DNA from 3 places in the Nitrospirillum guanabarense genome. Region 1 is predicted to be linked to each of the others. Evidence: predicted binding sites of a transcription regulator. Region 1 holds the regulator's gene; each other region holds the start of a gene.
The links. Region 1 encodes PhoB, which activates phosphate uptake and scavenging genes when phosphate is short. Its sites were predicted from a motif close to TNTCATAAAACTGTCA; they were not measured.
Positions count from the first base shown of each region.

Region 1 (3,240 bases):
GGCCATCATGCAGGAACAGGCCGGCCGCATGTCCCGCCTGGTGATGGACCTCTTGTCCCTGTCACGCATCGAGTTGGATGAGCACACCCACCCCACCGGCGAAACCAACGTCGCCCAACTGGTGCACAGCGTGGTCGCCATGCTGGAGCTGAAGGCGGCGGCGCGGAAGATCACCATCCGCGTCCAGGGGGGAGGATCTGCCCCGGGTGCAGGGGGATGAGGACCAGCTGACCCAGGTGTTCCAGAACCTGATCGACAACGCCATCAAGTACGGGCGCGAGCAGACCGACGTGGTGGTGGCGCTGGAACGGGCGGAGGCTCCGCCGGCGCCGGGCGCCACCGGCATCCGCGCCCGCCAGGCGGCGCCCCAGAAGGTGGTGGGCATCAAGGTGTCGGTGACCGACAAGGGCGAAGGTATCGCCCGCACCCATCTGCCCCGCCTGACCGAGCGCTTCTACCGCGTGGACGCCGCCCGCAGCCGCGCCCTGGGCGGTACGGGTCTGGGCCTGGCCATCGTGAAGCACATCGTCAACCGTCATCGCGGCCGCCTGACCATCGACAGCGAAGTGGGCAAGGGCAGCACCTTCACCGTCCACCTGCCCGGCGTGGAAAAGCCGGGGGAGAAGGCGGAAAAGCCCTTACCCCAATCTGCCCCGAATCTGTCACAGGAAGGCGGCCGGGGCGCCGCCTGACGGCGAAGCGGCTTCAGCGACCCGGGTGGCGGCACTACGGTCGTATGGCATAAGCCGCTGAAGCGGCGGCGCTTTTTGGAAATCAAGACGACCGGCAGCGCCGTCACAAAACTGTCGTTTATCTGTAGCAATTCCATAGCGACCTGTCGCTATGGTCCACCCTGCCCGACCGGCGATGTGTCCAGCCGGCCGCCGTTTTTCATGCCCCGGCCAGGACCGCCGGGGGTGGGGTGGTAAGAGAATGCCGGCCGAGCATACGGTTAAGTCGTTCGAGCAGCAGCTGCAGCGCCTGTCCAACCTGATCACCCAGATGGGTGGCGTGGCCGAAGCCCAGGTGGACGGCGCGGTCCAGGCGGTGGTGCGCCGCGACGCGGACCTGGCCGCCCGGGTGATGCAGGCCGACCATCAGCTGGACGACTATGAGCGCGGCATCGAGCAGGAGGCCGTGCGCATGCTGGCCCTGCGCCAGCCCGTGGGCGGCGACCTGCGCGAAATCCTGGCCGCCCTGAAGATTTCCGCCGACCTGGAACGCACCGGCGACTATGCCGCCAACATCGCCAAGCGCAGCATGGCGATGGCCAAGCTTCCCGCCGTGCGGCCCGTCAGCGCCATCCCGCGCATGGGCAAGCTGGTGGAAAGCATGCTGAAGGACGTGCTGGACGCCTATATTGACCGCGACGTGGGCAAGGCCATCGACGCCTGGAACCGGGATGAAGAGCTGGACGACCTGTACACCAGCCTGTTCCGGGAGGTCCTGACCTATATGATGGAAGACCCGCGCAACATCACCCCTTGCACCCACCTGTTGTTCATCGCCAAGAATCTGGAACGGGCGGGCGATCACGCCACCAATATCGCGGAAACCATCCACTTCCTGGTGCTGGGCCAGACCTTGACCTCCGACCGGCCCAAGCATGACCAGTCCAGCTTCGTCGTCGGTCCCACGGCCGATGTTGACCTGCACGGCAGCGGCCTGCACGGCGCCGACGCCGTGGACGATGTGTGAGCCTTTCCCCGGGCCGTTCCTCACGCCCGAACCTATAGACGACTTAGACTTGCCACCGCTTACCCGACCCCGGACAGCCAGTTTTAGGGACACCCCATGAACGCCTCGTTGAAGCCCTTGGTTCTGATCGTCGAGGACGAAGCCGACCTCGTCACGCTGCTGAGCTACAACCTGGAAAAGGAAGGCTTCCGGGTGCTGACCGCCGGCGACGGCGAGGAAGCCCTGCTGCTGGCCGATGAGCAGGCGCCGCACCTGGTGCTGCTGGACTGGATGCTGCCGCTGATGAGCGGGCTGGAGGTCTGCCGCCAGATGCGCCGCAACCCCAAGACCCGTGAAATCCCCATCATCATGCTGACCGCCCGGGGCGAGGAGGCGGACAAGGTGCGCGGCCTGAACTCCGGCGCCGACGACTACATCTCCAAGCCCTTCAGCCCGACCGAGCTGGTGGCCCGCATCCGCGCCGTGCTGCGCCGGGCCGTGCCCTCGCTGGCCGAGGAACTGCTGCGCTACGGTGACATCAGCATGGACCTGGCGGCCCACCGCGTGCGCCGCAACAGCCGCGACATCCACCTGGGGCCGACGGAATTCCGCCTGCTGCGCCATTTCATGCAGCACCCCGGCCGCGTCTTCTCGCGTGAGCAGCTGCTGGACATCGTCTGGGGCCACGACGTCTATGTGGAGCCGCGCACCGTCGACGTGCACATCCGCCGCCTGCGCAAGGCCCTGAACGAGGACACGGAACTGGACATGATCCGCACCGTGCGTTCGGCCGGCTATGCCCTGGACATGAAGTCGGCTTGATGGCGCGTGGCCTTTGACCTTGATGGATCAAAGGCCCCTTCGGACGCCGGGTTCCGACATGCGCCGGCTTGGCTTCCCCGGTTTACAGTCCGCCACGCCATCCGCAAACTTCCGGCGGCCCCTTTTCCTTGTGAATGAGGGACCGCGTCCTACGGCGCGAGGCCGAGTCTCGTGCCGCTGCTTGGGACATAGCGCTTCCTAAATCACGTCCGCGAACAGGGCGGCCGCGCCCACTTCCGAAAGGTGGATGGCGCGCGCCGCGCGCACGCGCATCTCCTCCTCATAATTTCGCGCGGCCTCCTCAGGCGAGGCTTGGCCGGCCAGGCACGCCGCCAGCACGGCGGCGTCCCGCAGGGCGGTGTTGGCGCCCAGGCCGCCGGCGGGGCTCATGGCATGGATGGCGTCGCCCAGGAAGGTCGCCGGTGCCGCCGTCCAAAGGGGCCAAGTACGGGCCAGGCGGGCGCTGCGCACCGGCAGCAGGGCCACGCCGTCCCGGTCGGCGTGCCGGAACAGGCCGCGCAGGCTGGGGTGCCAATCGCGGGCCAGATGCTCCGCCACCATCGCCGGCACCACACCGGGGAAAGCTCCGGTCAGCCGAGTACGGGGGCCGATCAACGCCCAGTAGAGATAGTCGGCCACAGGCGTGACGCCGGGTGGCGTGGCGCCCCAATCGAACAGCATGGGGTCGATGATGCCGGCATAGCCGTCCGCGAAGACCACGCTGGTGCCGGCGCACAGATC
Region 1 covers NZ_JAYEER010000004.1:2,299,676-2,302,915, forward strand. Annotated here, with positions in the region: gene UAA55_RS28675 (histidine kinase dimerization/phospho-acceptor domain-containing protein) at 1-220, shown strand, start outside; gene UAA55_RS28680 (ATP-binding protein) at 207-692, shown strand; gene phoU (phosphate signaling complex protein PhoU) at 934-1,698, shown strand; gene phoB (phosphate regulon transcriptional regulator PhoB) at 1,795-2,499, shown strand; gene UAA55_RS28695 (FAD-dependent oxidoreductase) at 2,698-3,240, opposite strand, start outside.

Region 2 (3,240 bases), on a different contig from region 1:
TTTATCCATCGGCGGCTTAATTATCCGCCCTTGGGGCTTTCGTGTCTCGCGGGATCAGGCGGTGCGCAGCCCATCGTCGCCCTCATCCCCCCACTGGCTCAGCGCCAGCAGGCAGTGGGCGGGCAGGGCGGACAGCACGTCGATGCGCCGCCGCAGATCCTGGAAGATGGCATCCACCAGCGCGTCCGGGTCGCTGGCCGCGTCCGGGTACAGGGCGGGGTCAGGGTCGGGCAGCGCCCAATGGGCGGTGACCGGCTGGCCCGGCCAGGCGCCGGCCATGCCCGTCGCCGCCAGCTCGCTGACGGTGATGACGATGTCCACCGCTGGCGCATCCGGCGTCATGAAGCGCTCCAGCGACTTGGGCGCCAGGCCATGGGTGGCGATGCCCTCCGCCCGCAGGCGGGCCAGGGCATAGGGGTTCAGCCGGCCGGCCGGCGTCAGGCCCGCGCTGTGCGCATCGAATCGGTGGCCGGCATGATGGCGCAGCAGCGCCTCCGCCATCATGCTGCGGCCGGCGTTCACCCGGCCGACGAACAGCACGCCGAGGCGCCGGTTCGCGATTCCCCGGATCGGGGTGGGCAAGCTCATGTCCGGCATCGGGCTGTCGGGCGGCATCATGGGACCTGACCATATGGGATGGGACAAGGGGCGGGTGCCGGCTTCAGCTGGCCGCGGCCCAACCCTCTTCGCTGTGCATCGCCGTCAGCGCCTCGGCCGTCAGGCGGGCCAGGCTCTGTTCCGGCAGGGAACAGAAGATGCGCACCCGGCGCTCGATCATGCCGAACAGCAGGTTGAACAGGGCGCGCTGCTCCACCTCGGACCCCTTGAACCCCTGCGGGTCGGGGAAGCCCCAGTGGGCGATCATGGGATGGCCGGGCCACGCGGGGGCGGTGGCGCCGGCGCTCGTGTCACAGGTGTGGAAGATGAAGTCCATAGGCGCCACGTCGGGGCCGGCGAACTCGTTCCACGACTTGGGGTGCAACCCTTCGGTGGGGATGCGGGCCTGCTTCAGCAGATCCAGGGCGATGGGATTGCATTCCGGCAGCGGGTCGGACCCGGCGCTGAACACCTCGAAATGGCCGCGGCCCCAATGGCGCATCAGGGCCTCGGCCATGATGCTGCGGGCGGAGTTGAACTGGCACAGAAACAGGACCCGGTAGACTTTCGTCATGTCGCCTCATTCCCCCTGAATGCCGGGGCTTTCCGCCCGGGCATGTCCCGGGTCGGAAACCGCAGCCGCGCACAGCCCGCCCCCCGGGCCGGCGCGTTTAACCGCATGCTAATCCCAGCGTATGCCAGTCTTGTGACGCTGGTGTTGCAGCCCGGCGAAAAGGGTTGGGTTCGGGGTTCCTCAGGCGCGGTAGCAGACGCGCAGGCCGCCCCACAGGCGCCCGCGCACCCAGATGGGGGCGGAGGCGTCCTTCATCAGGGCGTAGACGCCGCCGCCCATGTCGCGGCGGTAGGTCTGCAGCAGGAAGGGGGCGGTGCTGCGGCTGACGGCGCTGGCGGTCTTGTCCATGTAGACGCGACGGTTGCGGCCGTTGGCGGCGTTCCACACCGGGTCGGACCCGTGGGGCTTGCGGAACTGCGGGTTATGGCAAGGGATCAGGCGGTTGTGGTCGGTGGGCGCGCAGAAGACCATGCGCGGGTCCATGGCCAGGACGGGGTCGTGCAGGGGGGTGATGGCGGCGTCGAGGAAGGGGATGTAGCGTGTCATGAACTGCGGTGGGTTGCTGCCGGCGATGGGCTTCAGGTTGGTGTCGAACAGGTCGTCCAGCGTCAGCTCCCCCGCCGCCAGGGCCTGTTCCATGCGGGCGGAGATTTGCGCCGCCGCTTCGCGCGCCCGGTCGATGAAGGGCGTGTCCTCCGTCGGGTAGCCGGAGGTGGCGGTCAGCATCATGATGGCCTCCGCCCGTTCCAGCGTGCGGTCCAGGTGGGTGGTGGCCGTTTTCAGCGCCGTGCCGGACAGGGCCGCGTCGCGGTGCAGCGCGTCCACCGTCTCCTGGAAGCCGTCGCAGCGCTGGGCGATGTCGCCGGTGGCGCCGGCGATGGCGGTGGCGTTCTGCTCCACCTGGGCCACGGCCGTGCCCACCGTTTCCACCGCCTGGCCGATGGTGGCCGTGCTGCGGCCCACCCGTTCCGCCTGCTCCGACCCCGCCGCCATGCGGGCGGTCAGGCGACGCACCTGGTCGGTCAGGGCCTTCAGGGTGGCGTCGATCTCGGCCGTGGCCTCGGCCGTCTGGCGGGCCAGGGCCTTCACTTCCGTGGCGACGACGGCGAAGCCCTTGCCGGCTTCCCCGGCGCGCGCCGCCTCGATGGTGGCGTTCAGGGCCAGCAGATTGGTCTGGGCCGCAATGCGGTTGATGTCGCTGGACACCCGGGCCACGCGGCCCATGGCGCCTTCCAGCCCGCCCAATTCGTTCGCGCTGGCGTTCACCGCCGCGACCAGGTCGCCGATGGCGGACAGCGACTGGCGGATTTCCCCCGCCGAGGCGCCGATGTCCCGCCGGGCTGCGGCGGCGACGCCCTGGGTCGCCTGCGCCATGCCGGCGATGGCGCGGTTGCTGGCGACGATGTCGCGCGTTGCCGTCTGGATGCCGGCCAGCTGCTTGCCCTGGCTGTCGATGGCGCTGTCCACCTGATGGATGCTGCCGACCACGTCGGCGATGTCGACGCTCAGGTGCCCGATCTCGGTTGCGATGTCGGCGATCAGCGTACCGGCGTCGGCGCGCAGCGGTGTCGATTGGTGGGTGTCCACGGCCATATCCTCTCCCCAGGATCAGGAGGGCACTCTGGAGCCCATCCCGTAAAGAAAACGCAAACGTCCTGCCCGAACAGGGTGACCATTTAGGATAGGATTATCACGGTGGGGGCGCCCTCATCCTTTGGTTGATCACATGGCGCAGTGGGGAAGGGATTTTTTCTCCAGAGCTGACTTGTAATATCGGAACATTCGACCAGATATGCAGTCGCAGCGATCCAGGGCAGTGTATTTTCGCATTTGCGGAAGGGCGTGGGAAACCGCCATTCTCCGCGGCTTAAAGCGATGTTTTCCGGTGTGTCAGGAAAGAGGGTATAGCGAGGATGAGCGCGTTTCTGTCCGGCAAGGTCACCCATGTCCATCATTGGACTGACAACCTGTTCAGCTTCCGGCTGACCCGCGACCCGTCCTTCCGTTTCCGCAACGGCGAATTCACCATGGTTGGCCTGGAAGTGGATGGCCGCCCGCTGATGCGCGCC
Region 2 covers NZ_JAYEER010000001.1:949,602-952,841, forward strand. Annotated here, with positions in the region: gene UAA55_RS03950 (arsenate reductase/protein-tyrosine-phosphatase family protein) at 55-588, opposite strand; gene UAA55_RS03955 (arsenate reductase ArsC) at 662-1,171, opposite strand; gene UAA55_RS03960 (methyl-accepting chemotaxis protein) at 1,352-2,764, opposite strand; gene UAA55_RS03965 (ferredoxin--NADP reductase) at 3,085-3,240, shown strand, end outside.
Region 2: a site for PhoB is predicted at 1,294-1,309, ahead of UAA55_RS03955 (arsenate reductase ArsC). Genes of this name have one in related genera too.

Region 3 (3,240 bases), 190 kb from region 1:
GTTCAGGGGCTTGTCCACCGTCGGGGCGCTGAAGGCGCCCTGGTTGGCGACGTAGTTGCGCTTCTGGCCGGTCAGGACCCAGCCGGCTTCGGCGTAGTAGCCGAAGAAGCTCGGGTCGTTGGTGGCCGTGGACAGGTCCTTACGGCGCTTCACGTCGATCTGGTAGCCTTCGCCCTGCGCCCAGAAGCTGTCGTAACGCACCGCGGCCTCGCCGCCGTAGATGGCGACGCTGTCGGCGTTGATGTTGCCGGTGTTCAGGATGGCGCCCAGGCCGCCGTAGCGGTTTTCCGGACGCTCGGACAGGGCCAGCACGTGCGAACCGGCGGCGTTCACGCCGTTGGTCTGCGGCGGGGCGTACATGTAGCCGACGTCGGCGCCGACATGGACGATGGTGTGCTCATCGTTGATCGGGCGGAACGCGGCGCGGGCGAAGGCGGCCTTCTGGTCGTCGGCCACGCCGGTCACGGCGCTGGAGGTGACGGAAGAGGTCGCGCCGCCGGTGCTGGTCAGCACGGTGGTGCTGCCGAACGGGCTGGTGTTGACGTTGGCGCCGGTCAGGTAGACGTCGGCGAAATAGTTGTCGCCAAAGGTGCGCACGCCGGCCGACAGGCGGCCTTCGCTGGCGATCAGGCCGGTCACGACGTTGTTGATGCCGGGGCGCTCGACCAGGCCGATGTCGTTGGAGCTGATGCTGTCTTCGAAGGTGAAGGCCGGCTGCATGGCGCCGACGTCGATCAGCCACCCCTTGTACCCGGTATAGGTCAACTGCGCGGTCTGCAGGCGGCCGGACTGGTTGAAGCGGCCGGGGAAGTCGGCCGTCACGTTGTAGGTGAAGTCGTTGAAGGCCTTGCCGGCGAAGCCGATGTAGGCGCGACGGAAGTTGAAGCCGTCGGTGGTGTCCTTGACCTGACGGTTGTCCGGGTTCTTGGCGTCCTGGAAGTTATAGCCGTAATCCAGGTGGATACGGCCGACGGGCTGGAAGCTGAACGCCTTGTCCGCGGACGTGAAGGTCGGCACGCCGTTGGGGAAGGTGATGCTGGGCAGGTTCGCCGTGGCGGCGGTGGCCGACGTGGCGGCCTTTTCGGCGGCGGCCTTGGACTCGGCGGCGGCCTTGTTGGCGGCGTCGGTCTGGGCCGAGATCGCCTGCAACTGGGCCTGCAGCGCCTGGATCTGCTTGTTCAGCGCGTCGATCTGCGCCTGGGTGGCCAGCGGAGTGGCGGCGGCGGCGGCAGTGGCGGAGGCGGCGTTCGACTTCTTATTTTCCGCAGCGGAGGCGCCGGCGGTGGCGAAAGCCACGCTCAGCACCGTGCCAGCGAGCAACACGGTCTTCAGGTTCATTCCTAGATTCTCCCATCATCCGGTCTACGGCATGCCGCCCAATCCCGGGGTTTCGGGGCCGACGTCACGCGTTTGGAGCGTTTGGGCTGCGGCCCTAACGAAGCGCTCGGTAGCAATATAGCATGACAGCGAGACTGCTAAAGGTTGACAGATTTATGAAAGGGGCTGGCTGTGGCGCCGCTGCAACAGTTTCGAGTCGGGTGTTTTAGCGGCCTTAAAGTAAGGCGGGGCAACAAATCCGGGACTACCGTAGTAGAGGCCGGAGGGGTGCCGGTGGCCCCCAAAAAGAGGTTTGGATGATCGATTGCATCTATAGTGTTGTGAATAGGGCGCACCCGGGAAGGTGCTTGCGACTATCGGCGACGGGCGGCGACAGGGCAGAAAAACCGTGCCGGTGCTGGTGGCGCGGAGACGCTTGAAAAGAACTTGAGAATCGCCCGTGTCCGGTGGCGCGCCCGTGCCGGCCGGGGGTGTTGCCGGTCCGCAAGGCGGTACGGGGCGTGAACGGGGCCTTGCCCTGCGACAAAACGCCCACAGTTTCATAAAACCGTAACATACTCGTCACCAAAGGTTCAGGACCCGGAATTTAGGGTCCGCCCGTCGAGACGGGATCAGGAAGCGGTCGCGGGGCATAGCCCTGGGCGAACCGGCCGGGGCCCCGAGACGGTCGACTAAGACGTTCCAACCCGTGGGGGAATCCCGTGAACTTTCAACCGAAGAACCTGCTGAAGGGCATGGTTGCCGCCGCGGCCGCGGTGATGATGGTGGGCGCCGCCCAGGCTGCCGACATCAGCGGCGCCGGCGCCACCTTCCCGTACCCCATCTACGCCAAATGGGCCGAGGCCTATAAGGCCAAGACCGGCGTGGGCCTGAACTACCAGTCCATCGGTTCCGGCGGCGGCATCAAGCAGATCAAGGCGAAGACCGTCACGTTCGGCGCCTCCGACATGCCCCTGAAGGCGGAAGAGCTGAAGGAAGCGGGCCTGCAGCAGTTCCCGATGATCATGGGCGGCGTCGTCCCCGTCATCAACGTGAAGGGCATCGCCCCCGGCCAGATCCAGCTGGACGGCCCGACCATCGCCAAGATCTACCTGGGCCAGATCGCCTCGTGGGACGACCCGGCCATCAAGGCGCTGAACCCCGGCCTGGCCCTGCCCAGCACCTCCATCGTTCCGGTGTACCGTTCCGACGGGTCGGGCACGAACTTCCTGTGGACCACCTACCTGTCCAAGGAAAGCAAGGAATTCGGTGATCGCGTCGGCGCCAACACCTCGGTGCAGTGGGCCGCCGGCCTGGGCGCCAAGGGCAACGAAGGCGTCGCCAACATGGTGAAGCTGACCGAAGGCGCCATCGGCTACGTCGAGTACGCCTACGCCAAGCAGAACAGCCTGACCTTCACCAAGCTGAAGAACAAGGACGGCAAGGTCGTCAGCCCGGAGATCAAGGCCTTCCAAGCCGCCGCCGCCGGTGCCGACTGGGCCAACGCCCCGGGCTTCTACCTGGTGCTGGTCGACCAGCCGGGCGCCGACAGCTGGCCGATCACCGGCGCCAGCTTCATCCTGGTCTACAGCCAGCCGCAGGATGGCGCCGCCGTCGCCGAGGCCCTGAAGTTCTTCGACTGGGCCTACAACAACGGCCAGGCCGCCGCCGAGCAGCTGGACTACGTCCCGATGCCGGCCGCCGTGGTCGCCCAGGTCCAGAAGTCGTGGGCCACGGTGAAGACCGCCGACGGCAAGCCCGTCTGGTCGAAGTAAAAGTCCTCGGGTAAAAGGAAGCGCCCCCGGGCTCCAGGTCCGGGGGACAAAGGTCGGGAGAGGGGTCGCCTACGGCTCCTCTCCCTCTTTGTCGGCTTCCTTGATAGACATCCGGGTTTATTAGGTCATCGCGTTCGGGTTATCGCAG
Region 3 covers NZ_JAYEER010000004.1:2,108,265-2,111,504, reverse strand. Annotated here, with positions in the region: gene UAA55_RS27810 (OprO/OprP family phosphate-selective porin) at 1-1,338, opposite strand, end outside; gene pstS (phosphate ABC transporter substrate-binding protein PstS) at 2,040-3,092, shown strand.
Region 3: a site for PhoB is predicted at 1,484-1,499, ahead of UAA55_RS27810 (OprO/OprP family phosphate-selective porin). Genes of this name have one in related genera too.